Regions from separate parts of the Kitasatospora sp. NPDC056184 genome, predicted to be linked through region 3. Evidence: riboswitches for the same ligand, from Rfam matches in the RefSeq annotation. Region 3 holds a riboswitch; each other region holds the start of a gene.
The links. Region 3 has a riboswitch for cobalamin ahead of ACFC0B_RS06820 (ABC transporter substrate-binding protein). Riboswitches for the same ligand answer to the same signal wherever they lie in the genome.
Positions count from the first base shown of each region.

Region 1: linked by a shared signal. The riboswitch ahead of metE (5-methyltetrahydropteroyltriglutamate--homocysteine S-methyltransferase) and the one ahead of ACFC0B_RS06820 (ABC transporter substrate-binding protein) in region 3 are both predicted to bind cobalamin.
Region 2: linked by a shared signal. The riboswitch ahead of ACFC0B_RS04165 (hypothetical protein) and the one ahead of ACFC0B_RS06820 (ABC transporter substrate-binding protein) in region 3 are both predicted to bind cobalamin.
Region 4: linked by a shared signal. The riboswitch ahead of ACFC0B_RS06550 (prenyltransferase/squalene oxidase repeat-containing protein) and the one ahead of ACFC0B_RS06820 (ABC transporter substrate-binding protein) in region 3 are both predicted to bind cobalamin.

Region 1 is NZ_JBHJUI010000002.1:303,202-310,768, forward strand. It holds gene ACFC0B_RS06490 (sensor histidine kinase) at 1-14, opposite strand, end outside; gene ACFC0B_RS06495 (response regulator transcription factor) at 7-684, opposite strand; gene ACFC0B_RS06500 (undecaprenyl-diphosphate phosphatase) at 1,025-1,867, shown strand; gene ACFC0B_RS06505 (DedA family protein) at 2,052-2,699, shown strand; gene ACFC0B_RS06510 (phosphatase PAP2 family protein) at 2,696-3,313, shown strand; gene ACFC0B_RS06515 (phosphatase PAP2 family protein) at 3,298-4,008, shown strand; gene ACFC0B_RS06520 (NUDIX domain-containing protein) at 4,014-4,382, opposite strand; cobalamin riboswitch at 4,714-4,950, shown strand; gene metE (5-methyltetrahydropteroyltriglutamate--homocysteine S-methyltransferase) at 5,099-7,414, shown strand; gene folP (dihydropteroate synthase) at 7,538-7,567, shown strand, end outside.
Region 2 is NZ_JBHJUI010000001.1:1,078,465-1,086,031, forward strand. It holds gene ACFC0B_RS04150 (GDSL-type esterase/lipase family protein) at 1-894, opposite strand, end outside; gene ACFC0B_RS04155 (hypothetical protein) at 1,101-1,874, shown strand; gene ACFC0B_RS04160 (ferric reductase-like transmembrane domain-containing protein) at 2,022-3,011, opposite strand; cobalamin riboswitch at 3,294-3,451, shown strand; gene ACFC0B_RS04165 (hypothetical protein) at 3,605-4,576, shown strand; gene ACFC0B_RS04170 (cysteine synthase family protein) at 4,573-5,595, shown strand; gene ACFC0B_RS04175 (ATP-grasp domain-containing protein) at 5,592-6,857, shown strand; gene ACFC0B_RS04180 (MFS transporter) at 6,850-7,567, shown strand, end outside.
Region 3 is NZ_JBHJUI010000002.1:412,363-419,929, forward strand. It holds gene ACFC0B_RS06795 (cytochrome P450) at 1-34, shown strand, start outside; gene ACFC0B_RS06800 (macrolide family glycosyltransferase) at 34-1,197, shown strand; gene ACFC0B_RS06805 (ferredoxin) at 1,368-2,123, opposite strand; gene ACFC0B_RS06810 (ABC transporter ATP-binding protein) at 2,120-2,932, opposite strand; gene ACFC0B_RS06815 (FecCD family ABC transporter permease) at 2,935-4,014, opposite strand; gene ACFC0B_RS06820 (ABC transporter substrate-binding protein) at 4,011-5,024, opposite strand; cobalamin riboswitch at 5,077-5,282, opposite strand; gene ACFC0B_RS06825 (trypsin-like peptidase domain-containing protein) at 5,483-6,274, opposite strand; gene ACFC0B_RS06830 (ferritin-like domain-containing protein) at 6,769-7,567, shown strand, end outside; gene ACFC0B_RS06835 (ferritin-like domain-containing protein) at 7,566-7,567, shown strand, end outside.
Region 4 is NZ_JBHJUI010000002.1:311,418-317,177, reverse strand. It holds gene ACFC0B_RS06560 (hypothetical protein) at 103-1,530, shown strand; gene ACFC0B_RS06555 (flagellar hook-length control protein FliK) at 1,643-2,107, opposite strand; gene ACFC0B_RS06550 (prenyltransferase/squalene oxidase repeat-containing protein) at 2,137-3,198, opposite strand; cobalamin riboswitch at 3,299-3,428, opposite strand; gene ACFC0B_RS06545 (hypothetical protein) at 3,592-3,753, opposite strand; gene ACFC0B_RS06540 (adenosylcobinamide amidohydrolase) at 3,759-4,553, opposite strand; gene cobF (precorrin-6A synthase (deacetylating)) at 4,830-5,591, shown strand; gene folP (dihydropteroate synthase) at 5,564-5,760, opposite strand, start outside.

The sequences.
Region 1 (7,567 bases), 110 kb from region 3:
TGCTGGTCAGCCACCGTCCGCCGCCAGCCGGTAGCCGGAACCGCGGACGGTTTGTACCGCGGTGCGCCCGAACGGGGCGTCGATCTTGCGCCGCAGCGAGCTGATGTGGACCTCGACGGTGTTGGGGTCGCTGTCCGGGCCGCTGTCCCAGACCTCCTCAAGGATGTCGCGCTTGGAGACGGCCTCGCCGGCGCGGCGGGCGAGGTGGTCCAGGAGCGCGAACTCCCGCGGGGTGAGCGCGATCGGCGTGCCGGCCCGGGTGCATGTCCGGGCGGCGGAGTCGACCACCAGGTCGCCGAGGGCGGTGCGCTGCGGGGCGCGGGAGCCGATCCGGCGGGCGAGCGCCTTGAGGCGGGCCACGAGGACGACGAAGGAGAACGGCTTGGAGAGGTAGTCGTCGGCGCCGGTGTCGAGCGCCTCGGCCTCGTCCCATTCGCCGTCCTTGGCGGTGAGCATCAGGATGCCCGTGTCGCTGCCGGCGGCGCGCAGGCGGGAGCAGACCCGGTAGCCGTTGAGTCCGGGCAGCATGATGTCGAGGATGATCACGTCGTATGAGTGGTCGGTGGCGCGGGCAAGGCCGGACAGGCCGTCGTGGACGATGTCGACGCTGAATCCCTCGACCTCCAGTCCGTGCTTGATCGCCAGGGCGAGCCGCTGTTCGTCCTCCACCACCAGTACGCGCATACCCCCAGCGTCGCAGGTCGCCGACTCGGACAGCTGAAGACGTCTTCAGGTTCTCGGCAACCCTTCAGCGCCCACTCGCCACCGGTCGCCACCCGTCTCGGCCTCGGTCTTCAGGAAACGTTCAGCCCGCCTCGGCCATGCTGGCCGCGCCGCCCGCTCGCGCGGGAGCACGAACACCGACAGCCGCCGGGCCGACAGCCCACCCGCCCCGGGCCGCCACCCGGGTCCGCGGCGGCGCGACACCCGCGGCCGGCAGGCGGCGCCCAGGCCCTTCCCCCGAGCGGAGGCAGGAAGACACGATGCGAAGCGACCGACGAGCCGGCAGGGCGGGTGTGCGGTGATCTCCTGGTTCCACGCGGCCGTACTCGGTCTGATCCAGGGGCTCACCGAGTTCCTGCCGGTCTCCTCCAGCGCCCACCTGCGGGTCTTCTCCGCCCTGTTCGGCTGGGAGGATCCGGGTGCCGCGTTCACCGCGGTCACCCAGCTCGGCACCGAGTCGGCGGTGCTGATCTACTTCCGCAAGGACATCGCCGCGATCGTCTCCACCTGGGTGCGCTCACTGTTCAAGCCCGCGCTGCGCAGCGACCCGAACGCCCGGCTGGGCTGGTTCGTGATCGTCGGCACCCTCCCGATCGCGATCCTCGGCAAGCTCTTCCAGGACACCATCGAGACCCAGCTGCGCGACCTGCGGATCATCGGCACCACCCTGATCGTCTTCGGCCTGATCCTCGCCGCCGCCGACCGCACCCGCGCGGTCCGGGACGCCCGCCGGATCAACGACCTGACCTTCCCGCATGCGCTGATCCACGGTGCGGCCCAGTCCCTGGCCCTGATCCCGGGTGTCTCCCGCTCCGGCGGCACGATCAGCGCCGGCCTCTTCCTCGGCTACAGCCGTGAGGCCGCCGCCCGCTACTCGTTCCTGCTGGCGATCCCGGCGGTTCTCGCCTCGGGCGCGCTCGAGCTGTTCAAGATCGGAGAAGGTCCGGCCCCGGCCTGGGGTCCGACCGTCCTCGCCACGTCGATCGCCTTCGCGGTGGGCTACGCGGCGATCGCCTGGTTCCTGAAGTACATCTCGCACCACAGCTTCATGCCGTTCGTGATCTACCGCATCCTGCTCGGCATCCTGATCATCGGCCTGGTCGCCGGCGGGATCCTCGCCCCCACGGCCGGCGCGGTCCATTAGCGCTCGCACAGGACCGCCTACCAGGTTCCTGATGACTCCCTCGGGTCTTCAGGAACCCTTCAGCGTCGCTCGGCCATGCTGGACCCGACTGTTCGGACACGACGCCGGCCACCGCCAGTACAGGCCGTCCCGGCCGACGGACGAGCCGTCGCCGGCCGACAACCCCCCGGAAAGGCGCCAACCGATGCTCTCCTCCTCGGCCCTGCTCGCCGTCAACCCGTTGGACGCCGGCTCGCTGCTGGCGGCGTTCGGCGCGCTGGGCATCGCCGTGATCATGTTCGCGGAGACCGGCCTGCTCGTCGGGTTCTTCCTTCCCGGCGACTCGCTGCTGTTCACCGCCGGTCTGCTGTGCACCACCGGCGCGCACAGCGGCCCCCACCTGAACCTCGGCGAGGTCCTCGCAGCCGCCGCGGTCGGCGCCCTGGCCGGCGCCCAGGTCGGCTACCTGATCGGACGCCGAGGCGGACGCGCGCTGCTCGCCCGTTCCCGCAGCAAGCACCTGCACGAGGGCGCGGTACGGGCGGAGGAGATCCTCACCCGTTACGGCCACGGCAAGGCCGTCGTCCTCGCCCGCTTCGTGCCCGTCGTGCGCACCGTCCTCAACCCGCTGGCCGGCGCGCTCGGCGTGAACGCCCGGACCTTCACCCTCTGGCAGGTCGTCGGCGGGCTGGTGTGGACGGCCGGCCTGGTCATGGCCGGGTACGCGCTGGGCTCCTCGATCCCGAACGTCGACCGCTACCTGCTGCCGATCGTCGCCGTCGTGGTCGCGGTCTCGCTGGCACCGCTGGTGCTGGAGGTACTGCGCTCCCGCCGTCAGGCCAAGGCCCGATGACCAGCCCCGCGCGCATGTTCGCCCTCGACGGCCGCGGCCTCGACGGCGGGCTCTATCAGCGTATCGACCAGTGGGCCCAGCACCTGCCGACGTCGGTGCAGCACGGCGTCGCAGCGTTCTCCGCCTACGGGCTGGGCCTGGTCGCCGTGCTGATGCTCCTCGCCTGGTGGCGTGCGCGGCGGGCCGACAGTGTGACACTGGCCCGGGCACTGGCCGCACCAGTGGTCGTGATCGCCGCCTTCGTCGCCGACACCCTGCTCAAGTCCGTGCTGCGCGAGCCCCGCCCCTGTCAGGCCCTGGACGTGGGGCGGACCCTCGAAGCCTGCCCCGCTGCCGGCGACTGGTCGCTGCCCAGCAACCACACGGTCATCGTCTTCGCCGCCGCGGCCGTCCTGTGGCGGGTCGACCGCCGCCTCGGCGCGCTCGGGCTGCTGCTCGCCGTTGCGATGGGCGTCTCCCGGGTACTGGTCGGCGTCCACTACCCTCACGACGTGGCCCTCGGCGCGGCGGTCGGCCTCGCTGCCGGCCACGGACTCGGCATGCTCGCCGGCCGCGCCGCGCCCCTGGTCGAGCGGGCCCGCGAAGGAAGGCTGCGGCGATGGCTGACCGCATGACCCCACGGCGGTCGTCGCCCTGGATCGCTGTCTGCGTGGTGGCGTTCGCGATCATCGCCATGGTGCTGGGGTCCAACGACTGGGCCCCGCTCGGCTTCGAGCGGACGGCTGTCGACTGGGCCGCCGCGCACCGGCCGTCCGCCGCCGTCACCACCGCCATGGCCGTCACCGCGCTCGGCACGGACGTCTTCCCCTACCTTGTCGCCCTCGCCGCAGGCGCCGTCCTGGTCCGGGCGGGCCGACCGCACCGCTCCGGGCGGGCCGCCGCCGGTCTCCTGCTCGCCCCCGTGCTGTGGCTGGTCGCCGGCCAACTCCTGCGCCAAGGCCTGATGCACGGTTTCGGCCGCCCCCGCCCGCCCGCCGCCGACTGGGCGTTCACCCCCGACGGGTTCGCGTTCCCCTCCGGCCACGCCTTCACCGCCGCCACCTGCGCCGGACTGCTCGCCGTCGCCGTCGCCCGCACCCACCGCCGTGCCCGCCGCAGGGCCACGGCACTCGCGCTGGCCTTCGCCGTCGTCATCGGCGCCACCCGCGTCTACCTCGGCGTCCACTGGCCCCTGGACGTCCTCGCCGGCTGGCTCCTCGCCACCGCCTGGCTGCTCCTCGGCGCCACTCTCCTGCCGACACCTGCCCGCCCGGTGCCCGAGCCCGGCGCAGGCCCGCAGTCCGACGGCCGAGCGACAGGATTGATGTAGGCAGGTCAGGTGCGCTTGGGTGGGGCGGGCCTGTCCTTGCGGGGGTTTCTCGCCGGTCGCGCCGATCCGGGTGACCTACCCGCCTGGGCGCTTGTGCCCACGGCCCTGCTGTCCACCGAACCCGCCGATGCGGGGCGGGAACGCGAGCTGTGCCTCGCCAACGCCGGGACCGGCCCCGACCTGCGCGGGCAGGGAACCGGTACGGGCTGATGTCGTACTCGGTCTCGCCGAGCTTGCGCACGACCTTCCGCGAACCCGGTCTCCTCCCGGGCCTCCCGCAGCGCGGCGGCCTCCGGGGTCTCGCCCGGCCGGATGCTGCCGGCCGGGACCTGGATGCCGACCTCCTCGCAGCTGTAGTCGGTGTGCCGGAACACCAGCAGCCGCCCGCTACCTCGGCCCCCAGCTCTCTGCGCACCAGCGCCTCGAACTCGTGTCGGTGCGCTGCCGGCCGGACGAGGTAGGACATCGTCTGAGTGACCAGCCCTGCGTCCCGGCTCCGCTTGAATTCGATCACCGCCGGGGCGTTGTTCGGATCGGCCACCCGTGCCCCATTCGTTCGGTAGTGCGGAGAGGCCGAGCGAGAAGAGGAGTGTGCTGTTCCTCTCCTCTGCTCATTCCTTCGGCCGGGCTGGAACGAAGCTCCGATGTTGTCTCAACATATGGACGATCGGGTGATTCTCCGGCCGGATACCGAGCAGATGGCCTTAGGCTGGCCGTGCAGCTGGTTCGCCCTGCCCGCCAGGCAGGCGCGTCGTAAGAGGGAACCCGGTGAAGCCTTTTGACTGGCCAGTCCGGGACTGCCCCGCAGCGGTGAGCGGGAACGACCGCCGTCATACGCACTGGGCCCGGGAGGGTCTGGGAAGCGACGGCCAGTAGGTGACCGCCCTTCACGGGCGGACGTGCCCGCGAGTCCGAAGACCTGCCCGTTGCCCGCGTGCGACCGATCGCGCGCGGATCCCGGTGACCTCGTGGGCGGGTCGGCGTGCACACCTGGCGGAGCCATGACGGCCGTCCGTCCGGTTCGTCACCCCTTCGCGCCCTCGTCCCGTCACCGGGCACTTGAGGAGCAAGACTCGCGAAGGAGAGTCCCTTGACCACGAAGTCCGCAGCCGCGGCGACCCTCGCCACCGCGTACGGCTACCCCCGGCAGGGCCGGAACCGGGAGCTGAAGAAGGCCGTCGAGGGGTACTGGAAGGGCACGGTCACCGCCGACGCACTGCTGGCCGCAGCCGCCGACCTGCGCCGCGGGAACTGGCAGCAGCTGATCGAGGCGGGCGTCCAGGAGGTGCCCACGGGCGACTTCTCGCTCTACGACCACGTGCTGGACACCACCGTCGCCGTCGGCGCGATCCCGGCCCGCCACCGGGCGGCCGTCGAGGCCGACCCGCTGGACGGGTACTTCGCGATGGCGCGCGGGACCCAGGATGTCGCACCGCTGGAGATGACCAAGTGGTTCGACACCAACTACCACTACCTCGTGCCCGAGTTGGGGCCGGACACGGTCTTCGTCGCGAACCCGGCGAAGGCGGTCGGCGAGCTGCGCGAGGCGCTCGCGCTCGGCCATGACGCACGGCCGGTGCTGGTCGGCCCGGTCACCTACCTGCTGCTGGCCAAGCCCGCCCCCGGCGTGGCCGCCGACTTCCAGCCGATCACGCTGCTCGACCGGCTGCTGCCGGTCTACGCGCAGCTGCTCGCCGACCTGCGGGCGGCCGGGGCGGACTGGGTGCAGCTGGACGAGCCGGCTCTGGTCCAGGACCGCACGCCGGCCGAGCTGAACGCCGCCGCCCGCGCCTACCGGGACCTGGGCGCGCTCGCCGACCGGCCGAAGCTGCTGGTGGCGAGCTACTTCGACCGCCTGGGCGAGGCCCTGCCGGTGCTCGCCAAGGCCCCGGTCGAGGGCCTGGCGCTGGACTTCACCGGACCGGCCGCCGCGAACCTGGAGGACCTCGCCGGCGTCGGCGGGCTGCCGGGCAAGCGCCTGGTCGCCGGGGTCGTCGACGGCCGGAACATCTGGATCAACGACCTGGAGAGGTCGCTGGCCACCCTGGCGACCCTGCTCGGTCTCGCCGACCGGGTGGACGTGGCGCCGTCCTGCTCGCTGCTTCACGTGCCGGTCGATGCCGCCCTGGAGCGGGAGGTCGAGCCGCAGATCGCCCGCTGGCTGGCCTTCGCCCGGCAGAAGGCCGAGGAGGTCGCGCTGCTCGCCCGCGGCCTGCGCGAGGGTACTGGCGCGATCACCGCCGAACTCGCCGCCAACCGCGCCGACCTGGCCTCCCGGGCCACGTCGCCGATCACCCGCGACCCGGCCGTCCGGGCCCGCGCAGCCGCCGTCACCGCCGCCGACGCCCGGCGGGCCCAGGCCTACCCCGAGCGGGCCGTGGCTCAGCGGGCCCGCCTCGGGTTGCCGCTGCTGCCCACCACCACGATCGGCTCCTTCCCGCAGACCACTGAACTCCGGGTTGCTCGTGCCGACCTGACGGCCGGGCGGATCGGCGCCGCCGTCTACCGGGAGCGGATGGAAGCCGAGGTGCGCGAGGTGATCGCGTACCAGGAGAAGGCGGGCCTGGACGTCCTCGTGCACGGCGAGCCCGAGCGCAACGACATGGTCCAGTACTTCGCCGAGCAGCTGACCGGGTACCTGGCCACCCGGCACGGCTGGGTGCAGTCCTACGGCACCCGCTACGTGCGGCCTCCGGTCCTCGCGGGCGACATCTCCCGCCCGTACCCGATGACCGTCGGCTGGTTCTCCTACGCCCAGGGGCTGACGGACCGCCCGGTCAAGGGCATGCTCACCGGGCCGGTCACCATGCTCGCCTGGTCCTTCGTCCGCGACGACCAGCCGCTCGCCGACACCGCCCGCCAGGTCGCCCTGGCCCTGCGCGACGAGGTCGTCGACCTGGAGGCCGCCGGCGCGGCCGTCGTCCAGGTCGACGAGCCCGCCCTGCGCGAGACCCTGCCGCTGCGCGCCGCCGACCGCCCGGCCTACCTGGCGTGGGCCACCGAGGCGTTCCGGCTCGCCACCTCCGGCGTCCGTGCCGACACCCAGATCCACACCCACATGTGCTACGCCGAGTTCGGCGCCATCATGACCGCGATCGACGAGCTCGACGCGGACGTCATCTCGCTGGAGGCCGCCCGCTCGCACATGGAGGTCGCCGGCGAACTCGCCGCCGCCGGCTACCCGCGTGAGGTCGGACCAGGGGTGTGGGACATCCACTCGCCCCGCGTGCCGAGCACGGAGGAAGCCGTGAGGCTGCTGCGCGCCGGCCTGGCCGCGATTCCCGCCGAGCGGCTCTGGGTCAACCCCGACTGCGGTCTGAAGACCCGCGGTTGGGCGGAGACCCGCGCCTCCCTGGAGAGCCTGGTCACCGCCGCCCGCCGCCTGCGGGAGGAAGTCGCCGGCTGACAGACCGGCGTGAGCGCGAGAGGGCGGGCGCGGTACGAGTACCGTGCCCGCCCCAGGGGCCTCCCATCTCCTCATGGACGATCGCGGGGAGGCGCCCTTCCGCCGCGAGGAAGGGGATCCGGTATGAGCAGGAGACCAGTAGCGCGCCGTGTC
Region 2 (7,567 bases), on a different contig from region 3:
CAGCGCGGTGAACCTCCCGTCCGGGCCCACCGCGGTCGGGCCGGGACGATCCTCCAGCGCCGGGCAGCTCACCGGGGAGATCACCAGCAGCGGGGTGTCCGGGTGCCCGTCCCGGATCGTGTCCAGGAATCCGTGCACCGCCGGGCCGAACGTCCGCAGCCGGAAGGTGGTCCGGCCCACGATGTTGATGCCCGTCTTGAGGCTGATCAGGTCGGCGGGCAGGTCGCGGATCGTCCGGGCGACATAGGGGTCCAGCATGGCGTTGCCCGGCTGGCTGAGGTTGGTCACCTCCGCGCCCCCGAGCGACGCCGCGACCACGGGCCAGGTGCCGGTGGGTCCGTCCGCCTCCAGGCAGTGGCTGATGGAGCTTCCGTAGTGCACCCAGCGGGGCCGGCCGTCGGGCAGCGGCGCCAGGACCTCGCCGTCGGCACGGAGCGCCACCAGCTCCGTGGGGGTCTGCTGCGGCAGCCACAGCTCGACGGTCTTCATACCGGCCGGCAGCCCGTCGAACCGTGCCGTTCCCGGCTCTCCCGGTATCAGCCGCTGCGCGGCCCCGGGGCCCGCCATCCGCACCACATGGCCCAACGGCGCCTGCCGGCGCTCGGCGAGAGCACCGTCCACGGTCAGGTCCAGCATCCCGGTCGGCCGCGGTCGGGGGTCGCCGTCGAGCTGGCCCGTGGAGGTGAGGACCTCGAATTCGAGCACCCGCGCGTCGGTGCGGAACACCAGCCGCACCCCCGAAGGCATCACCGTCCCCCCGTAGACCGACGGGTCCTGGTACTGCTCCGTGGTCCACGCCGGCAATCGGCGCGGCATCACTCCCGCCGGCGTCCTCTCCAGATCCAGCGCACCCCGTACCTCCACCGGCCCGCCCACCAGCGGATACTCCCGCATCGCCACTGCCATCGCTCCTCGGCTCCGGCCCGTCCGGCCGGGTGGGTACTCGGCCGGAGCCATCGGGCCCCTCCCCGAGCCTACGGGCCGGTCCGCCGATTCCCCCGGGCCCGGCCCGCCGGGGGCCGGCCGGATGCCCGTACGATGCCGGGCAGGGTGAGCGCGGGGCGGGGGAGGACATCGTGGTCTGGGCCGGGGTGCGGAGGGTGCTGGTCGCTCTCCTGGTGGTGCTGGTCGCGCTGGCCGGGTGGATGCTGTGGTCGATCCACCGGGCCTTCGCCACCCCCGACCCCCCGGACCTGCGGGCCCTGGTGAAGGCCCCGGCGACCGCCGAGGCCCGGCGGGCGGCCGAACGGGACACCGACGGGCGGATCGCCCGGCTGCCCGAACTGCTGCCGTGGGTCGAGCGGTTGGGGACGTCGACGGTCGACGTCTGCTGGACGGAGGTCGAGTCCGCCATGTGGGGCCGGGGCAACTGGACGGCGCCGACCTGCGAGCGAACGGTCAAGCTCTACCTCGCCCTGGACACGACCGACATCCGCACCCGCCTGGCCGACCTCGACCGCTACCTCGACGCCGAGGGCTGGCAGGGCGTCGACGACGGAAGGGGGAGCCTGATCGCCGCCGACGACTACGCCCACAGCCCCGGTGGCGACACCTCGCCCGAGCGGCTGGCGGAGGCGGCCGCCCGCCCGATCGCCCCGTCCGTGCGGTTCGGGCGGCCGGCGGCCGAGCCGGTACGGACGTCCCTCGACGTGGACGTCGCCCGCATGACGGGCCGGATGAGCCTGCCCCCCGGTGAGGACTCCTGGTACGCCGAGTACGGCACCCGCCGCCACCGCAACGACGACCGTGCCCGCTCCGAGTACCTGACCTGGCAGCCCCTGCGGCCGATGGAGGTGCTGAAGCCCGCCGAGGGCCGCTACGCCGCCGTCCTCGGCTTCACCACCCGCTACGCCCCGGGGGAGCGGCCGAGGTAGCCGCCGGGGTGGCGCCGCGAGCCGGAGGAGATCGGGCCCGGCCCCGTGCCCGGGAGCACCCGGTGTTTCGACCCACCGTCAGGACGGCGGTGAGGCGGCCGTGCTCGTTCGGATCGGCCGGACGGCGGCGCCCGCGGGGACGGTGACTCACCCGGTGCCGTCGGCCTGTCCGCCGGAGGCCGGCGGTGCCGGCGCACGCGTCCGCCCGCCGTCGTGGCCGGACGCCGCCACCGCGATCAGGCCGACCGCGAGGGCCGCAACCGCGACCCGCCCGAGCGCCCGCACCGTCCAGGCCGGCAGCGACCGGGCCCCGCCCCGTCCCGGCGCCGCCAGCCGCTCGGCCCGCCGGACCGGCCGCAGCAGCCGGGCCAGCAGCAGGACGGCGAGCGGGACCTGAAGGAGCCACAGGACAGTGCGCGGCCACTCGCCGAACCACACGTTGGTCCCGTAGAGCAGGGTGTGCCAGACGCTCAGCACGTAGACGACGACCACGAAGCGGTGCAGCCGGCGCCAGGTGTTCGGTCCGATCCGGTGCCGCACGTAGAACAGCAGGCCGAGCGGCACGGCCAGGTAGAGCGCGCCCTGCCCGAGCGGGATGGCGGTGCGGCCGGTGCCGGAGTCGTACCAGCCGGGCACGAAGCTGTCGGCGAACCCCGACCAGAGTCGGTCGCCCCACGCCGACTCGGCCTCGTAGCGCACGAGTTCGGCCGCGAACAGCAGCGCGTGCGCGAACATCAGGGCCGTCGTGGTCAGACTCGTCGTGCGGTGCCAGCGCTCCAGGGTCTGCCGGGCGACCGGCAGCCGACCGGGCCGCGGACCGGAGAGCAGCAGCCCGAGCACCACCGTCCCCCAGGCCCACAGCAGCCCCGACCAGCCGAACGCCTGGCTCAGCAGGTACATCCAGTACGTGCGGGAGTCGTCCATGAACGGCATGACCGCCACCGTCGCCGAGGTGCCCGCGTCCATCCGGACGTACAGCAGCACGAACACCGCCGCGGTGACGCCGACCGCCGCGCTCGCGTCGGGCAGCGCGGCCCGCAGGTCGGAACGGAGGGCGACGCGCTCGGCGGGCCGCCTCCCGGCGGCGGGCGGCGGGGCGTCCGAAGCGTCGTCCCCCGGCGTCGGCTCAGGCAGCATCGTGGACCTTCCGGAACGGCGGCACACCGGTGGGGCGGTGTGCGGCGGGCGTGGGACGCACCAGTGTGGCGGAGGCGTTCCGGCTTGCCGAGCCCGTATCCGGCCAGAGTGGCTCGTGGACCGACGGCCCGTCCGCCGCGGCGCCCCACGCCCCGGCCCGCGGACCGATCGCATTCGGACAACCGTCCGCACGAGCCCTGCCACCGGAGCGCGAGCCCCCGTATGCTCATGTCCGCAGCCGGTTCGCGCCTCCCGACCGACCGGACTTCGGCGGCGCGACGCAAGAGGGAACCCGGTGGGAAACCGGGACTGTCCCGCAGCGGTGAGTGGGAACGAAAGCCGTCAACAGCACTGGGCCGGGCTCCGCCCCGGCCCGGGAAGCGACGGCCGGTAGGTGTGCGCCGGTTTCTCGGCGCACCGGCCCGCGAGTCCGAAGACCTGCCGCTGCGCCCGCACCCCCACGTGCGGGCTGTGCACGGTGACCTCGTGGACTGGGTCGGCGGTACGGACGGCTGCGCGGCGTGCGACGACGCGCCGTGCCCTCCTCCTCCGGGTCATGACGCGGGGCTCGGAACGAGGAGGAGGACGTGTCCGTGACCGCGCGAGTTCCGCCCGCCCGCACCGGGCGCCCACCGGCCCGCCCCCCGGCGGGCCCCGGCGGCGCGATGGTGACCCCCACCGGAGGGGCCCGGCCCGCCCCGCCGCCGGGCGGCACGCTCTCCGGTGTCTGCCACGGCACCCTGGGCGAGCTCTACCAGGGACCGCTGCGCGCCGGTTCCCGCCCCGACATCGCGGTGGTGTCGTTCCCCGTCGACCGCCACTCCTGGGTGCACTTCACCCCGGGGACGGACCCGCCGGACCCGCTGCCGCTCGGGGCGAAGGCCGCGACGGCGGCCCGGCTGTTCCTGGAGCGCTTCGGGCTGACCCTGCCGCCGGGCCGCTGGTGCGTGCACTCCGAGCTCACCGTCGGGGTGGGCATGGCGAGTTCGACCGCCGACATCGTGGCGACCCTGCGCTGCCTGTTCCGGATCTTCGCGCTGCCGTACGACACCGGGGTGGTGCTCGCGGTCCTGCGCGAGATCGAGCGGGCCGACAGCGTCTTCCTCGACGAGTTCGCCCTGCACCTGAGCGGCCGGCACCGGGTGGTGCGGCGGCTGGGCACCGGCATCGGCTTCCACACCGCGTACATCACCGAGCCCGGGACGGTGGACACCGCCGCCGTCACCGACCTGCTGCTCGGACACTACCGGCGGCACGGCGAGGAGTACCGGCGCTGCCTGACCGACCTGCTGAAGGGCTTCGCCGCGGGCGACCCGGCCGCCGTCGCGCGGACGGCCACGGCGAGCGCCGCGCTCTCCCAACAGGTGCTCCCCAAAGCGACGTTCGACGCGCTGCTCGCCCACCGCGAGGAGTTCGGCGCCGACGGGATCTTCGTCGCCCACACCGGCTGCCTGATCGGCTACCTGCTCCCCGGACGCCCCGACGCCGCGCTCAAGTCGGACCTGTCCGCGTTCTTCCACTCGCTCGGCCACCAGTGTTCCTTCGCCCAAGGAGGCTACAGGTGATCCACCCCCACATCGCCGACGCCCTGAAGATCCCCGATCTCGTCCGGCTCACCGACGGCCTCGTGCTGGTCCGGTTCGAGTCGATGAAGATCTACTCGGCGCTCGCCGCGGTCCGCCACCTGCTGGAGCGCGGCACCGTCCGCCCGGGGCAGACCCTGGTGGACAGCTCCAGCGGCATCTACGCCTACGCGCTGGCGCTCGCCTGCCACCGGCACCGCATGCGCTGCCACATCGTCGCCTCCACCACCGTCGACGCCACCACCCGCGCCCAGTTGGAGATCCTCGGCGCCACCGTGGAGCAGGTCGTGCCTTCCCGCGACCTCAAGCTGGACCAGGAGCTGCGGGTGCGGCGGGTGCGCGAGCTGCTCGCCGAGCACCCGGACTGGCACTGGATGCGGCAGTACCACGACGACGTCCACTACCTCGGCTACCACGAGGTCGCCGACCGGATCACGGCCGCCTTCCCCGGCGCCGCGCTGACCGTCGTCGGCGGGGTCGGCTCCGGCGCCTCGACCGGCGGGGTGGCGACCCGGCTGCGCGCCTCCGATCCCTCGGTGCGGCTGGTCGGGGTGCAGCCCTTCGGCAGCGTCACCTTCGGCAGCCAGGGGCACCACGACCCGGAGGCGATCATCGCGGGGATCGGCTCGTCCATCGTCTTCGACAACGTCCGCCACCACCTCTACGACGGCATCCACTGGCTGGACTTCACCCACGCCATGGCGGGCACCGTCGCCCTGCTGCGCGACCACGCCGTCTTCGCCGGGCTGTCCACCGGCGCCGGCTACCTGGCCGCGGCCTACGAGGCGCGCCGCCACCCCGACCGGCTGCACCTGGTGATCGGCGCCGACACCGGTCACCGCTACGTCGAGCGCGTCTTCGCCCGGCACACCGAGGCCCCCGACCCGGCCGCGTTGAAACCGGTCGAGGTCTCCGCCCCCGAGGAGATGTCCATGCCCTGGTCCACGATGGCCTGGCGGCGCACCGCGTGCCCGCCGCAGCGCGAGGAGCGGGCGGCATGAGCATCGTCTGCCTGGAATCGCTCACCTTCGGCCTCGGCCACCTGGTGCGGGCCGCCGACGCGCTCGGCGAGCGGCTGACCCTGCTCACCCGCGACCCCTCCTACTACACCTACGAGTTGGAGCGGCTGCCGGCGGACGCGCTGGACGTCGTGGAGACCGACACCTTCGACGTGGACGGGCTCACCGCGCTGCTGGAGCGCTCCCCCCGGCCGCGCGGCCTGATCAGCTCCACCGACACCTGGACGCTGGTCGCCGCCGAACTCGCCGAACGGCTCGGCCTGCCCGGCCTCGACCCGGCCGTGCTGCGGCTGACCCGCGACAAGTCGGCGGTGCGCCGCCGGCTGTACGAGGCCGGGCTGACCCGCGGCCGGGCGGTACCGGTCACCGGGACCGGCCCGGAGGCGGCGGAGGCACTCCTCAAGGAGCCCGGCCTGCCCGCCGTCCTCAAGGACACCGCGGGCACCGGCAGTCAGAACGTCTGGCTGGTGCGCGACCCGGCGGAGCTGGACGCCGTCCTGGCCGAGGCCGCCGGGCGGGAGTTCCGCGGCCGGCTGTTCGCCGAACCGTACTTCGCCGGGCCGGTGTACAGCGCCGAGACGCTCGGCTGGGACGGCCGGACCAGGCTGCTGGGCGTCTCCAGCCGGCTGATGTCCCCCGAGCCGTACTTCCGGGAGGAGATCACGGCCTTCCCGGTGGCGTTCCCGCAGCCGCGCCGGGCCGCGCTGGAGCGGTGGCTCGGCGACGTCCTCGCCGCCGTCGGCTACACCGACCGCTTCGCGCACGTGGAGTTCGTGCTGACCGCCGACGGCCCGGAGGTCGTCGAGATCAACCCGCGGATCGGCGGCGCGCTGGTCGGCGAGGGCCTGTGCCGCGCGCTCGGCGTCAACGTGTACGAGGCGCTGGTCGAGGCCGCGCTCGGCCGCCGCCCCGCCCTGATGGACGCCGAACCGCCCGGCGGCCCGGCCGTCGCCTTCGTCCTCGGCTACCCGGCCGCTCCCGGGGTGTTCACCGGCGTCGCCGGGCTCGAACGGCTGGCCGGCCTGCCCGGCTCGCCCGCCTGGTACCCGGTCAGGTCGGCGGGCGACCTGGTCGAGCACCTGGCCGACAGCCGCGGCTACGCGGGCATCGTCTACGCGGAGGGCGAGACCGCCGAGCTGGCCACCCACCACGCGGTCGCCGCCGCCAACGCCCTGCGGGTCCTCACCGAGCCGGTCGCGCCGCCCGCGGCCGGGGGCGAGGGCGGCGGGGCCGACAGTGGCTGACCGCACCGCCGGCCCGGTGGGGCTGCGTGCCGCGCTCGGTACGCTCGACGGGCCGCTGCGGTTCCTGCTGCTCTGCTCGTTCCTGATCCCGCTCGGCAGCTTCATGGTGCTGCCGTTCATGTCGGTCTTCCTGCACGAGCGGATCGGCATGGGCCTCGGCACGGTCGGCGTCGTGCTGGCAGCGGCCTCCCTGGTGCAGTTCTCCGGCGGGATCGCGGGCGGCGCGCTGGCCGAGCGGATCGGACTCCGCCGCACCATGCTGTGGGCGCTGACGGTCCGCACGGCCGGCTTCGTCGGCCTGCTGCTCGCGCTGCGCTGGCCGCCGCTGGCGGTCGGCGCGCTCGTGCTGACCTGCTGCGGAGCCGCGCTGTACCTGCCCGCCAACAAGGCGTACCTGGTGCGGGGCGTCGACGACGCGCGCCGGCCGGCGTTCCTGTCGGCGGGCAACGCCGCCCTCAACGCGGGCATGGCGGTGGGGCCGCTGATCGCCGGGCCGTTCGTGCTCTCCTCGCCCGGCTACCTGTTCCTCGCCGTCACGGCGCTGTTCGTGCTGGTCACCGCCGGCCACGCGGGGCTTCCCGCCGGGGCCGCGCCGCAACGGGCGCAGGGGCCGGAGGCCGGGCGAGGCCTGCTGGCCGGGATCGCGGTACTGCCGTTCGCGGCCAACGCGCTCGCCTTCTACCTGTACTTCCACTTCCAGCACTTCCTGG
Region 3 (7,567 bases):
CAAGACTCTTCCGGTCATCCTGGAGGAGAGCTGATGGCCCATTTCGCCTTCGTGAGCGCGCCCGCGTCCGGGCACGTGAACCCGACCCTGCCGCTGGTCGAGGAGCTGGTCCGGCGCGGCCACCGGGTCAGCTACGCCACGGGACCGGCCACCATGGACGCCGCCTCCGCCGCCGGGGCGTCGCCGGTGACCCTGCCCTCGCACCTGCCGCCCGACATGGCGGCGCGGGGCGGGTTCACGGCGGAACAGCTCGCCGTGACGATGGAGTACTACCTCGACGACGCGCGTGCCTCCTTCCCCGTCCTGGCCGAGCACTTCGCGGCCGACCCGCCGGACGCGGTGTGCTACGACTCGGTGACCTTCACCGGGAGGATGCTGGCGAACCTGCTCGGGGTGCCGGAGGTCTCCCTGGTGCCGACCTTCGCGGAGAACGAGTCCTTCTCGGCGGCGCAGGTGTACCTGCCGGCCGACTTCGACCACACCGACCCCCGGCTGGTGGCCGCGATCCAGGACATGGGGAAGTTCGCACAGGGCCACACCTTCCTCGACGACCCGAACCTGATGTTCGGCCACGTGGCCCCGACGAGCCTGGTGTTCATCCCCCGCGAGTTCCAGTTGTCGGGGGACACCTTCGACGAGCGCTTCCACTTCGTCGGGCCGTCGCTGAGCAGCCGGCAGACCGCCGGCGAGTGGAGACCCCGGTCGCAGGCCCCGGTGCTGCTGATCTCACTGGGAACCGTCTTCAACGACCGGCCCGAGTTCTACCGGACCTGCGTCGAGGCGTTCGGCGGCGGCGACTGGCAGGTCGTCATGGCGGTGGGCGGGCTGGACCGGCAGTCGCTGGGCCCGATCCCGGCGAACGTCGAGGTGCACGCGCACGTGCCGCAGGTGGCGGTGCTGCGGCATGCCGAGGTGTTCCTGAGCCACGCCGGGATGAACTCGGTGATGGAGTCCCTCTACCACGGGGTGCCCTTCGTGGCGGTGCCGCAGATCCCGGAACAGCGGGCGATCGCCCGGCGGGCGGAGGAGCTCCGGGTCGGCAGGACGCTCGCCGAGCCGACCGTGCAGGGCCTGCGCGACGCCGTCCAGGCCGTCCGGTCCTGCCGCCCCCGGGCGGCGGCCCTGAGCCGGATCGTGCGCGGGGCGGGCGGCGCGTCCAGGGGGGCGGACGTCCTGGAGAACCTGCTGACACGGTAGCGGCCGGACTCCACCGGGCCGTCCGCACCCGGTGGAGCCCGGTGGGGCCCGCAGATTCGCTTCCACGCCGCTGCGGCGTCCTCCTCGTCCGAGTGCGCGATCACCAGCACCCCGTCAGGGTCTCCGTCGGGCGGCGCCCCGGGCCCGACTCGCCGCCGGCGGACACCCGGTCACGGCCGGTCGTGGGGTTCCACGTCGCCCGCGTGCCCGTTCTTGCGGCGGGCGAGCCGGTTGGACTCCACCGGTCGTCCGCCGGCGAGGTGCTCGGTGACGATGCGGTCTGCGACCGCCGGGTCGACCTTCCCGTACCAGACGTCGTCCGGCTGCACGCTGACGACGGGGGCCTGGTTGCAGGGGAACTGGCACCCGGTCTGGGTGACGAGCACGTCGTCGTCGCCGAGGCCCTGCTCGGCCAGCATCCGTACCAGGGCGCGCAGTCCCTCCTCCGCGCCCTTGGCCGCGCAACGCGGGCCGCGGCACACCAGGACCTGGTGCCGGTGGCCGGGGACGTCCTCCCAGGCCGCGGATGTGAGGCCGGGTTCCCCGCCGGTGACGGCCTTCGTCGCCGCGGCCACGGCGGCTACCGCGTCCGGCGAGTCGGCCAGGCGGGTCGCGACGAGGAGTTCGGGGCGGTGGCCCGCGCGCTCGCGCCACCAGTACGCGGCGATCCGCCGCAGCCAGGAATGGGCCGGGCCGGAAGCCGCGAGGCGGACGCCGATCACGACCACGGTCTCGGCGCCCGCGTCGGCCAGCCTGGTCAGCTCGGCCGACAGCGAGGGGTCGGCCTGCTGCAGGAACGCGATCGAGGCCCGGTGCGAGGCCGCCGTCCGGAGGAGTTCGTCGCGGCGGACGGCTTCCGCGATCGACATGCCGACCAGGAGCACGGCGCTGCGGCGGGCGTGGGCTTCCAGGACCGGGGAGGTCATGGCGTCGTCCTTTCCTGGAGCAGTCCGTTCCACCGGATGTGCGGTCGGTCGTGCCGGGGGTGCCGTTCCACGGTGGCGTCGACGCCGTAGACGTGCGCGATCATGGGCGAGGTGAGCACCTCGGAGCCGGGCCCGTGGGCGACCAGTCGGCCGTCGAGCAGGACGGCGACCTCGTCGCAGTAGGCGGCGGCGAGTTCGAGGTCGTGCAGCGCCGCCACCGTGGTGATGCCCAGCCCGCGGACGGTGCCGAGGAAGCCGAGCTGGTGGCGCAGGTCGAGGTGGTTGGTGGGCTCGTCGAGCAGGAGCAGGCCCGGCTCCTGCACCAGCGCCCGCGCGAGCTGGACCCGTTGCCGCTCGCCGCCCGACAGTGTCGGCCAGGACCGGTCGAGCAGGTGGCCGACGTCGGCCGCGGCCACGGCGTCGGCGAACACGGACCGCTCGTGGGCGTCGGCGGCGGAGTTCGCCGGCACCGGCCAGCGGCTGCGGTGCGGAGTGCGTCCGAGCTCGATGACCTGGCGGACCGGCAGCGACAGCCGGGTGTCCGCCTGCTGCTCCATGAAGGCCACCTGTCGCGCCCGCCGGCGGGCCGTGAGCGCGTGGAGATCCTCCCCTCCCAGGAGGACCCGCCCGGCGCTCGGCCGGGTCAGCCCGGCGATCGCGCGCAGCAAGGTGGTCTTCCCGGCGCCGTTGGGCCCGAGCAGGCCCGTGATCCGGCCGGGGCTGAACGCGATCGAGACGTCATCGAGCAGCGTGGCTCCGCCGATGCGCACCCGGAGCCCCTCGGCGCGCAGCTCGACGGGGGGCGTCACCGTCACTGCTCCCTCCCGTCGGCCCGGCCCTGGCGCCACAGCAGCCAGGCGAAGAAGGGTGCTCCGAGCCCGGCCGTGACGACGCCGACGGGGATCTCCCGGTCGGGGAGGACCGAGCGCGCCACGATGTCGCTGCCCACCAGGAGGGACGCGCCCACCAGTGCCGACACGGGCAGCAGGAGGGCGTGGCGCGGGCCGCAGACGAGCCGGACCACGTGCGGCACGACCAGGCCGAGGAACCCGATGACGCCGGTGTTGGCGACCAGGCACGCGGTCACCAGCGCGGCGGTGGCGACGAGGACCCAGCGGGTGCGCTCGACGTGGACGCCGAGGGAGCGGGCGGCGGTCTCGCCGAAGGCGAAGGCGTCCAGGTCGCGGGCCGAGGAGGCCAGGACCGTGATGCCGGCCAGCGCGACCGCGGTCAGGAAGACGGCGGTGGGCCACCGCAGGCCGGCGACCGAGCCCAGCGTCCACTCCATGACACCGCGCGCCGCGTTGCGGTCCCCGAGGACCAGCACGGCGAACGAGGTGTAGGCCCCGCACAGCTGTCCCACGGCGATGCCGGCGAGTACGGTCCGGGTGGTCGGCAGCGTCCGGGTGCGCGCGCCGGCCAGGGCCAGGACGACGACGGCCGCGAGCAGGGCACCGGCGAAGGCCGCCGTCGCCACCGCACCGGTGCCCACGGCGCCGGACACGCCGACACCGAGGACGATCACGGTGACCGCGCCGGCGGCGGCTCCGTCCGAGATCCCGAGCAGGAAGGGATCGGCCAGGTCGTTGCCGGTCAGTGTCTGCAGCACCGCACCGCAGACCGCGAGGCCGGCGCCGGTGGCAGCCGCTCCCAGAACCCGGGGCAGCCGCAACTGCCAGACGATCTGGTCGTCCAGCAGCGTCACGTGCGGGTCGCCCAGCCCGAGACGGCGCACCACGACCTCGATCACCGTCCGGACCGGCTCGTGCTGCGAGCCCACGGCCAGGCCGAGGAGCGCGGTGGCCAGGAGCAGGGCCGCGGCGACGGCCAGGACCGCCGCCCTGCGGCCCGGACCAGCGGGCCGCAGGGCGGGACGGGGTGCGGTGGTCATGACCGCGTGCGCAGTTCGCCCAGTCCCGCCGACACCCGGGCGGCACCGTCGGCGAGCAGCACGCCGGGGGTCGACTCGGAGAACGGCACCACCACGAAGGCCTTGCGCTGCACGGCGGTGAGCTTGCTCAGCACCGGGTCGCCCTGCAAGTAGTCGATCTTGGACTGGGCCGTGTCCCAGTCGGCGTCCGCGAGCACGATGGCGTCCGGGTCCGCGGCGACGACCTTCTCCCAGCTGACGCTCTGCCAGGCTCCGGGCAGGTCCCCGAAGACGTTGCGGGCACCCACGGCGTCGAGTACGAGCTGCGGTCCGCCGTGGCCGGAACCGACGTAGGGCGCCTTGGTGTCCGAGTCGAACCACAGGACCTTCAGTCCCTTGCCCGCGGCCGTCGCCGTGAACCGGGCCAGCTGCTGCTCCTGCTCCCGCTGGATCGCGGCGGCCCGCTCCGTGACGCCGAAGACCCTGGCGACGTCGTTCAGTTCGCCCCACATCGCCTGCCAGGTCGTCGGCGGCACCTGGCTCTTGTCCGAGCAGCCGAACGGGGAGAGGTACGACGGGACGCCCTGGCCGCGCAGTTCCTCCCGGGTGCCCGCGACCTTGTCGGTGAACGCGCTGGAGTAGGAGGCGTACAGGAAGTCGGGACGGGCCGCGAGCAGCTTCTCCTTCGTCGGGTAGTCCTTGGAGAGCACCGGAACGGAGTCGTAGGCCGCCTTCCACTTCTCCGGGACGGAGTTGTCGAGGAAGGCGGTACCGGCCATGCGGGACTGCAGGCCGAGGGCCAGGGCCACCTCGGTGGCACCCTGGTTGAGCGTCACCAGCCGCTCGGGCGGCGCGCCGACCGTCACGGTGGTCCCGCAGTTGTCCACGCTGACCGGCTCGGCGCTTCCGGTCGTCCCGCCGGACGCGACGGGCGCGGGGGCGCCCGCACAAGCGCCGAGCAGGCCGGTGAACAGGACGGCCGCGACCGCCCGGCCGACGCGTGTCGGACCTCCGGGACGTGCGGAACGCATGGATCGGTACGGATGCGGAATACCGCTGGGCACGTGTTCTCCAAAACCCTCGTGGAACATGTCGCGCCGTGGCCGGTCTCCTGGCTTCCGCATCGACACACCGCAGCCGACCTTCCCGGGCGGATCTTCAGGCCCGCCCAGTGGCCCTGACCGCTGGCGAAGCCGGTCAGCGAGGGCCGCGGTACTCCGCGGCAACAGTGGCGAGGGCCGCACCGGACTCAGACCGGTTTCCCGAACACCACGGCGATTGCAAGGTATCAGGCGTGGTCGGGTCGGTGCTGGCCGGCACCTGGGATGATCGTCGGGATCGTTCGGGCTCCTCCGGACGCCTTGGCGGCCCTGGCGTGCGTGGCGTGCTGCCCGCTGCCCGCTGCCCGCGCTTGTCGCCGCGGCGCCGGCCGATCGCGACAGCTGCGGTGCTCGCGGGACACGGGCCGGCCGGTGGACTCCGGCGTGGTTCAGGTCGTCGCGAGGTGGAAGCCGGCCCCGACTCCGCCGACGGCGTTCATTTCGTCGATGATGCTCAGGATCGGCGAACTGTGCTGGGCGCCGAACGCGTTGCCGACCAGGGTCTGGCCGTCCACGACGGGGGAGCCGGAGTCGCCGGAGTTGGTGAAGACGAGGTGGGTGAACCAGATTCCGTTGGTGCCCAGCTTGATGCCGCAGGTGAGGCCGGTCCGGTGGCCCTGCTTGCACATCCGGGTCCCGTTGGCGGGCGGCGCCCCGATCGACGTGATGGTCACCGAGCCCACGGTGGCGGTGGGGGCGACCCGGCTCTCGTCCAGCTTGATCACCGCGTAGTCCAGGCCCTTGGGTCCGGTGCTGAGCAGGTTGTTGGGCGTACTGACGTACGTCACCGTGCCGATCGCCCCCGTCTCCAGGTCGGGGCGGCTGGCGTTGACGTCGGCCGGGGCGAGGGCCGTCCCCGCCGGCGAGGTGTCCCGGTAGATCTGCTCGCCGACCAGCTTGGTGCCCTGCGCGTCGATGAGGCAGTGGGCGTTGGTCAGGCCCACCAGGTTGCCCGCCGCGTCGCGGCCGACGGCGGTGAGGGTACAGAGGTACCAGCTCGTGGGGGCCTCGGGCGTCGGGTTCAGCCGGAAGATGATCCCCGTGCCGCCCCCGACGGGCGTGAGCGACCGCGTGCCCGCGGCGGGGGCCTGAGCGGGGGCGGCGCCTGCGGACGGAGCCGCGGTGAGGGACACGGCCGTGAGGAGGACGGCCAGGCCGAGGGCGCGCAACGGACGTATCATGTGATCGCTTCCTTTGCGGGGAGGGGGAGTTGACCGGATCGCGGTTACGGCTCCAGTCAACTGCCGCGGCGATGAGAACTGCTTGAGTTTCTATCACCCGGGTGCCGGGAAGCACCGGCGAAAACAGGTCGGTCCCCGAGGAGCGGTGGTCGGAGGGTGATGGGGAGATCACGGGGCAGGTGGCGCCACTGACGGCCTGCACGGATCCGAGACGGGATGGCGTTGAGGGATTCCGGCGGGTGCCGGTCCGGGGGGAATCCCTCCGGACCGGCCCCGGGAGTCTCCTCCCCTGCTGCGGGTGCCGTTCGGGGAGGCGTGCCGGCGTGGGCGGGGCGGGGAACCGGGGCCTGCCGTCAACCGTGTCGCGGTGAACTCACCCTCGCGGGCGAATCGCCGTCCGTTCGGGCCCGGTGACCAAGCCGGGGCGGGGAGGGTGCCGAAGGCCGGGAGGAAGCGGTCCGGCGTTCGGCCGGGCCGAGGAGCCGAGACGGGACATGATGGCCAGCGAGCACATCGACACCCGGCTGCTGGAAGAACTCACCGAGCAGTCAGAGGACTTGAACAGCGACGCGCTGCGGGTCACCCGCGCCGCGCTGACCGACTTCGGGCAGGGCGCCGCGCCGGCGCGCCGCTGGTGGCAGCGCGGCACCGCGCCCGCCGGCCTGGCGGGAGCGGTCGGCCTGGCCGGTCGGACCCGGGCGGTGGCCTCCCCGTCGGCGACGGCGTCCGGGGACGACATCCGGGCGCTGCAGACCGCCGCGTCGATCGAGAACCTGGCGGTGGCCGTCTACCGGACCGCCGCCGGACTGCCGTTCATCAAGGACGGCAACAGGACGGTCGCCGCGTTCATCGCCAGGACCACCGAGCAGCACCAGGCCCACGCCAAGGCCTTCAACGCCGCCGCGACCGCCGCCGGCGGCACGGCGCAGCACGACCCCGACCCGAAGTACAAGGCCGTCGTCGACCAGGCACTGCCCACCGTCAAGACTTCGGCGGACGTGGTGGCGCTCGCCATCACGCTGGAGGACGTCGCCGCCCAGACCTACACCAGGAACGTCGGCCAGGTGGGCAACGCGGACCTGCGCAGGCTGTTCGCCTCCGTCGCCCCGGTCGAGGCCCAGCACCGCGCCGTCCTGCTGGCCGTACAGGCGCTGCTGGCGGGCAACGCCGCCGACCTGGTCGCCATCCCGGTCGACCCGGCGAAGCTGCCCGCCGCGGCCGGCGGCGTGGGCTTCCCCGACGCCTTCCACCGGACCGACAACGCCTCCCCGATCGCCGAAGGGGCCGTACAGT
Region 4 (5,760 bases), 100 kb from region 3:
CTGCCCACGCGATCCGGGCGGCGGCCGCTCCGGCCGTCGCGCTCCCCCGGGAGCGCCGGGGCCGGGGCCGGGTCGGCGCCCGCCACCCCAAGGAGCCGTTCCGTGACCTTCCTCACGACGCCCCGCACCACCTCCTCCCGCCTCGCCTCCGCCGTGACCGTGTCACTGGCGGCCGGGGCGCTGCTGCTGTCGGCCGTCCCCGCCCACGCCACCGCCACCCCGGCCCAGATCGCCACTTCCAAGAGCACCGGCGTCACCTACCTGAAGTCCCTCCAGGCCGCCGACGGCAGCTACGTCACCGGCGGCGGGCTGTCCAACGAGTGGGCCTTCAGCGCGCTGGCCGCGGCCGGCACCGCGGCGGCCGACGTGACGCCCGGCGGTGACGTCACCAAGAACGCCCGCCTCGTCTACCGCAACCAGCTCGCCGCCGCCGGCTGGCCGGGCGCCTCGCCGGTCGTCACCGACTACCAGCGGGGCATCCTGAACGCCTACGCCGCCGGCGTCGATCCCGCGCGCGTCGGCCCCGGCCGCAACCTGATCGCCGACGCGGTCTCCTCCTGGCAGACCGCCGAACCCGGCTACTGGGGTCCGTCCGCCAACTTCAACGGCACCGTGTTCGGCCTCCTCGCCCTCGGCGGCGCCAAGACCCAGAGCGGCGCCAAGCGCGTTCCGCAGGCCCTGCTGGACGCCTCCGTCACGGCTGTGCGGGCCAACCAGCACACGGACGGCGGCTGGAACTACACCAAGGCCGCCGGTGACCCCACCGAGCTCGGCACGGGCAGCGACATCGACATGACCGGGGCCGCGATGGCTTCCCTGTGCGTCGGCGGCGTCCCCAACACCGACCCGGCGGTCGTCGCCGCCAAGAACTTCCTCAAGGGCAAGCTGCTGGCCTCCGGGGCGTTCAACGCCCTGTGGGGCGTCAACACCGACTCCAACGGCTGGGCCGTCTCCGGTCTCAACGCCTGCGGCATCAACCCCCAGGGCGCCGACTTCACCAGCGGCACCGGCAAGACCCCGGTCGACTTCCTGATCGCCCAGCAGTTCAAGCCCGGCGGCGGCTTCAAGTACCAGCCGAGCGACACCGCCTCCTCCCCCTACGCCTCCGTCGACGGCCTGCGCGCCGTCGCCGGTGCCGGCTTCACCGCCGCCCCGCCCGCCCCGACCACGGCCGGGGAGCCGACCTGGTCGGCCACCACCGCGTTCACCTCCGGCACCGCCGCCAGGCTCGCCCTGGTCGTCGACGACGGCACCGGCGCGCTCAAGGTCTGCGCCGTCACCGTCAACCCGACCGGCACCACCGCGACGCTCGGCGACGTCCTCGACGCGGCCGGCACCGCCACCCCGGGCGGCTGCGTCACCTCCGTCACCCCCGCCACCGGCGGCGGGACGATCACCGCACTCAACGGCACCGCCAACAGCGGCTCCGCCACCTGGAAGGTGAGCCTGGACGGCGCCACCGCCACCGCCGCCACCCGGGCCACCACCGTCCACCTGGGCGACACCGTCTCGCTGCGCTACGGCAGCTGATCCGGCAGCGGCCGCGCCGGACGGCCTGAACGCCCCCGGAACCGCCGGTGCCCCGGTCTCCGTCGCGGAGGACCGGGGCACCGGTGCGTCGTCGTCAGGGCGCTCAGGCCGCTCAGGGCGCCGTGATGCCCGGCTGGCCGCCGGCGCCGAAGGCCCAGCCCTCGACATCGCCGGGGGCCGGGTTGTAGCTGCCGGCGCCGAGGCTGCTGTATGACCAGGGTCCGCCGTGCTGGGCGTGCCAGTACGACCAGTACGCGCTGCCGGTGGGGTTGGTGCAGGTCGTCGGCAGGGCATTGACGGTGCAGACGAAGCCGGGGTAGCGCGGGTGGAAGGTGTACGAGAAGCCGGCGCCGGTGAGCGCGGCGAGGCCGCTGGCCGGGTCGCCGAGGGCGCAGCCGGTCTGGATGCCGCCGCCGACCGCGGTGAAGTCGACCACGACGGTGACGCCGGTGGTGCCGGTGCAGGCGGCGGCCCGGGCCTCGGGGGCGTGCACGGCGCCGGCACCGAGGAGGCTCGCGGTCAGCGCCGCGACGGCGGCGAGCGAGCCAAGGGTGCGGCGGGTCAGGTGCTCGGTCATCAGGACTCTCCTCGTGCGGTCGCGGGTGGTCAGGGGGTGGCGGGCGCGGGGCAGGCCAGGGTGGGCGCGTCCGGGCGCGCTCCGGCGGCGGAGAGGGTGGCCAGCGGGGTGCCGGCCAGGCCGAGGACGGCCTGGCCGGTCGCCCGGGCGGCGTTGCCGGGGTTGAAGCCGGAGGCGTCGTAGGCGATCGCGCCGCGCACGGCCGGGTCGGCGTCGCAGCGCTGCTGGAACTTGACCAGCCGGCTCCAGCCCTTGAGTCCCGCGCCGAAGCGGGCGTTGGAGAGCAGCGCCTGGGTCGCGAGACCGGTGGAGTTGGCGTTGGACGTAGTGGCCCCGGCGGCCGCGAAGCCGCCGTCGGCGTTCTGCTGGGCGGTCAGCCAGCCGAGTCCGGCGGCCGCCTTGGCCGCGCGGCCGGTGGCGGCGAGGGCCTGGACGGCGAGGGCGGTGGCGTCCGTGTCGGCGGTGCAGGTGGTCTGGCCGAAGGAGACCGGGAAGCCGCCGTCCGCGCACTGGCTGTCGGCCAGGAAGTCGACGGCGGCGGCCGGGGCGCCGCCGGGGGTCCGGTGCAGGGCGATCAGGGCGAGCGACTGGCCGAAGGCGTTGCTGTAGTCGCCCCACTGGGAGCGGTCGGAGAAGCGGCCGCTCGGGGCCTGGAGCGAGCGCAGCCGGGCGGGCAGGTCGACGCCGCCGAAGGAGGCCGGGTCCGCGCCGCGGACCTCGGCGGCGAGCAGCAGCTTGGCGGTGGCCCCCGCGTAGGCCTCGGTGGTGCCGTCGCCGAGGTAGCCGGTGAGGATGGCGGGCTGGGCGAGCCAGGCGGTCGCCTTGGCGGCGGCGGTGTCCGAGCTGCGGGCGGCGGCGAAGGCCAGTACCGCGTCGATGGTCAGGCCCTGGTCGGGGTAGGCGGTGCCGTCGAAGACGGACTCGAAGTGGTCGCCGTCGACGAGCTGGCGGGCCAGCCAGCCGGCCGCGGCGGCGTCCGGACGGATCGTGGGCGAGTCCACGCCGACCGGTGCGGCGGCCGCCGGGAGGGCGCCGGCGAAGGCGAGGGTCGGTATCGCGAGGAGGCCGAGGGTGCGGCGGAGGGCGGTCACGAGGGTCCTTTCCGGGCCTGGACGCAGGGGCCCGGAGGGGCGCCGGTACGGACCCGGGCAGCCCTCGGAGCTCCGGCCCGCAGACCACGACGGGAGGAGGGAACGACACACCTCCGCCGACGGGTACTCGGGCTCGCCGCCGACACCGGGTCGACGGCCTACCGTTGCGGGTCAGCGCCGGATTCGGACCGGCTTCCCCCGACGGCGGAGTCAGAACTTGACGGCCCATCATGGCGACGCGCGGAAGGGCGGGTCAAGGTCCCGTGCGTCACATCGTCGGGCTGCCGGCCGGGTCGTCGGCGACCGGCCGCGGGGACCGTGCAGGTGTCTGCGGCGGATCACGGACGGCGGGGCGCGGTACCCCGGAACCGGGCTGCCGCGCCACCGCCCGCGTCAGCGGTGCTCGAACCGCGCGGGGCGCTTCTCGGCGAAGGCGGCCATGCCCTCCTGCTGGTCGGCGGTGGCGAACGTGGCGTGGGAGACGGTTTCGACGGCTCCTGAGCGGCGTACCCCGGCCGGTCGTCCTGCGGCTCCGGCGGACGGCTCGTCACCCACCCCGCTCACCGGCCGGCGTGCAGGACGTTCTCGCGGCAGCACTCGGGGCTCGGCCCCTGGTGGGGTACGGAAGCTCCACGGTCCCTCCGCACTCGGTCCCGTTCCGCCCCGTCGAGCACGGCTCGGTGCACGGCACGGGCCAGCCGGGACCCCCACACGGAGCGCGGGCCACCGAACGGGTCGGCCGCCGCGGGCGTACCCGGTGTGCGGACCGCCACGCACACCGCGTCGGACGGCGTCCCGGAACAGTCGTACCCGGCCTCCAGAAGGGCCTGCACCTTGGCCTCGGTGGCCGTCGCGAGCAGATTGACCAGCCCGCCGTCGGTCACCGGGGCCGGCACCACCGCGAGGATGTTGATCGTTCCGGGCACGAACGGGGCTGGCCTGGACGGGGCCGGCGCGAACGGGACGGGCACCGAGGCACCGGGGTCGGCGGCCCACGTCGGGACTCCGATGCCGGTCGTGACGAGGGCGACGGCGCCACCGTCCTCGCTCCAGGTGCAGTCGTCGACCTCGGCGGCGGTCATCAGGCCGACGCCCGGCCCGTTCAGGCCCTCGGCCGCCGCGAGCTCCGCCAGGTGCCGATCGGGGTCCATCCGGGAGTAGCCCGGCCTGACCTGGGCGTTCAGCACCCAGCCGCGCTCGCCGAGCCCGCCGCCCAGGACGGCACTGCTGACCATCCGCCACCCCGGGCCGGCCTTCCACACCAGCTGGTGGCGGCACGAGCCGTCCTCCGTCCGGGCACGCCGCAGGACGACGGGTGGCCGCTGCTCCGGCACGAAGCTGTCCGTGGTACTCACCTCTCGGCCATCGGGATCCGTCCAGCCCTCCCCCGGCTCCCGGGCTCTCGGTGGCCGCCGGCCGGGGCGGCCGGGGATTCCAGCGATGCGCAGCATCCGCAGCCGCTCCTCTCCCCGCCCGCATCCGCGAACGTATCACTGCCTCCGGTTCGCCGAACCCACCGGAACCCACCCGCTCCCCACGAGGAATCCGCAGGTGGCGAGGCCTACGGGGAGGTGTCCGGTCGCGGCCCGCAGCGACGGCCGCCGGGTCCGGGATCCGGCAGAATCGCAGTCATGCGGCAGATCATCGTCATCGGCATCGGTGCGGGCGACCCGGACCACCTCACCCTGCAGGCGGTCAAGGCCATCGCCCGCACGGACGTCTTTCTCCTCCTCGACAAGAACGAGCAGCGCCAGGACCTCATGCGCCTGCGGCGGCGGATGATCGAGGAGCACGCCCGCCCCGGTCACCGGGTGGTCGAGGTGCCGGACGCCGAGCGCGACCGGAGCACCCCGGCGTACACCGAGGCCGTCGAGGACTGGCGCCGTCGTCGGGCCGAGCTGGTCGGCCGGCTCGTCGCCGAGGAACTCGGCCCGGACGGCACGGGCGCGCTCCTGGTCTGGGGCGACCCCAGCCTGTACGACAGCGTGACCGCCGTCCTCGACGAGGTCCTGACCGCCGACCCGGGCGCGTTCCGCTACGAGGTGGTGCCCGGGATCAGCAGCGTCTCGGTACTCGCCGCACAGCACCGCACCACCCTCACCCGGGTGGGCCGCCCGCTGCGGATCACCCCGGCCCGCCGCCTGGCCGAGGACGGCTTCGGCCCGGGCAGCGAGGACACCGTGGTGATGCTCGACGGCCGGGCCGCCTTCGCCGGGATCGACCCCGAGGGCGTGCACATCCACTACGGCGCCTACCTCGGCGCCCCGGACGAGATCCTGCTCTCCGGGCCACTCGATGAGACGGCGCCGGAGATCACCCGGCAGCGCCGCGAAGCCCGCGAGCGCAAGGGCTGGATCATGGACACCTACCTGCTCCGCCGCACCGAGGACTGACCGGCCGGCGCCCGGCGAGCACGCGGGGCCGCCTCGACGCGGACGGCGTCCGCGGTGGCCCGCACCTCGTGGACACGCACCGCCCAGGCTCCCTGGGCAGCGGCCAGGACGGCCGCCGCCGCGGTGGCGTCGTCCCGCTCCCGGGCCGGACGCGGCTCGCCGGTGGCCC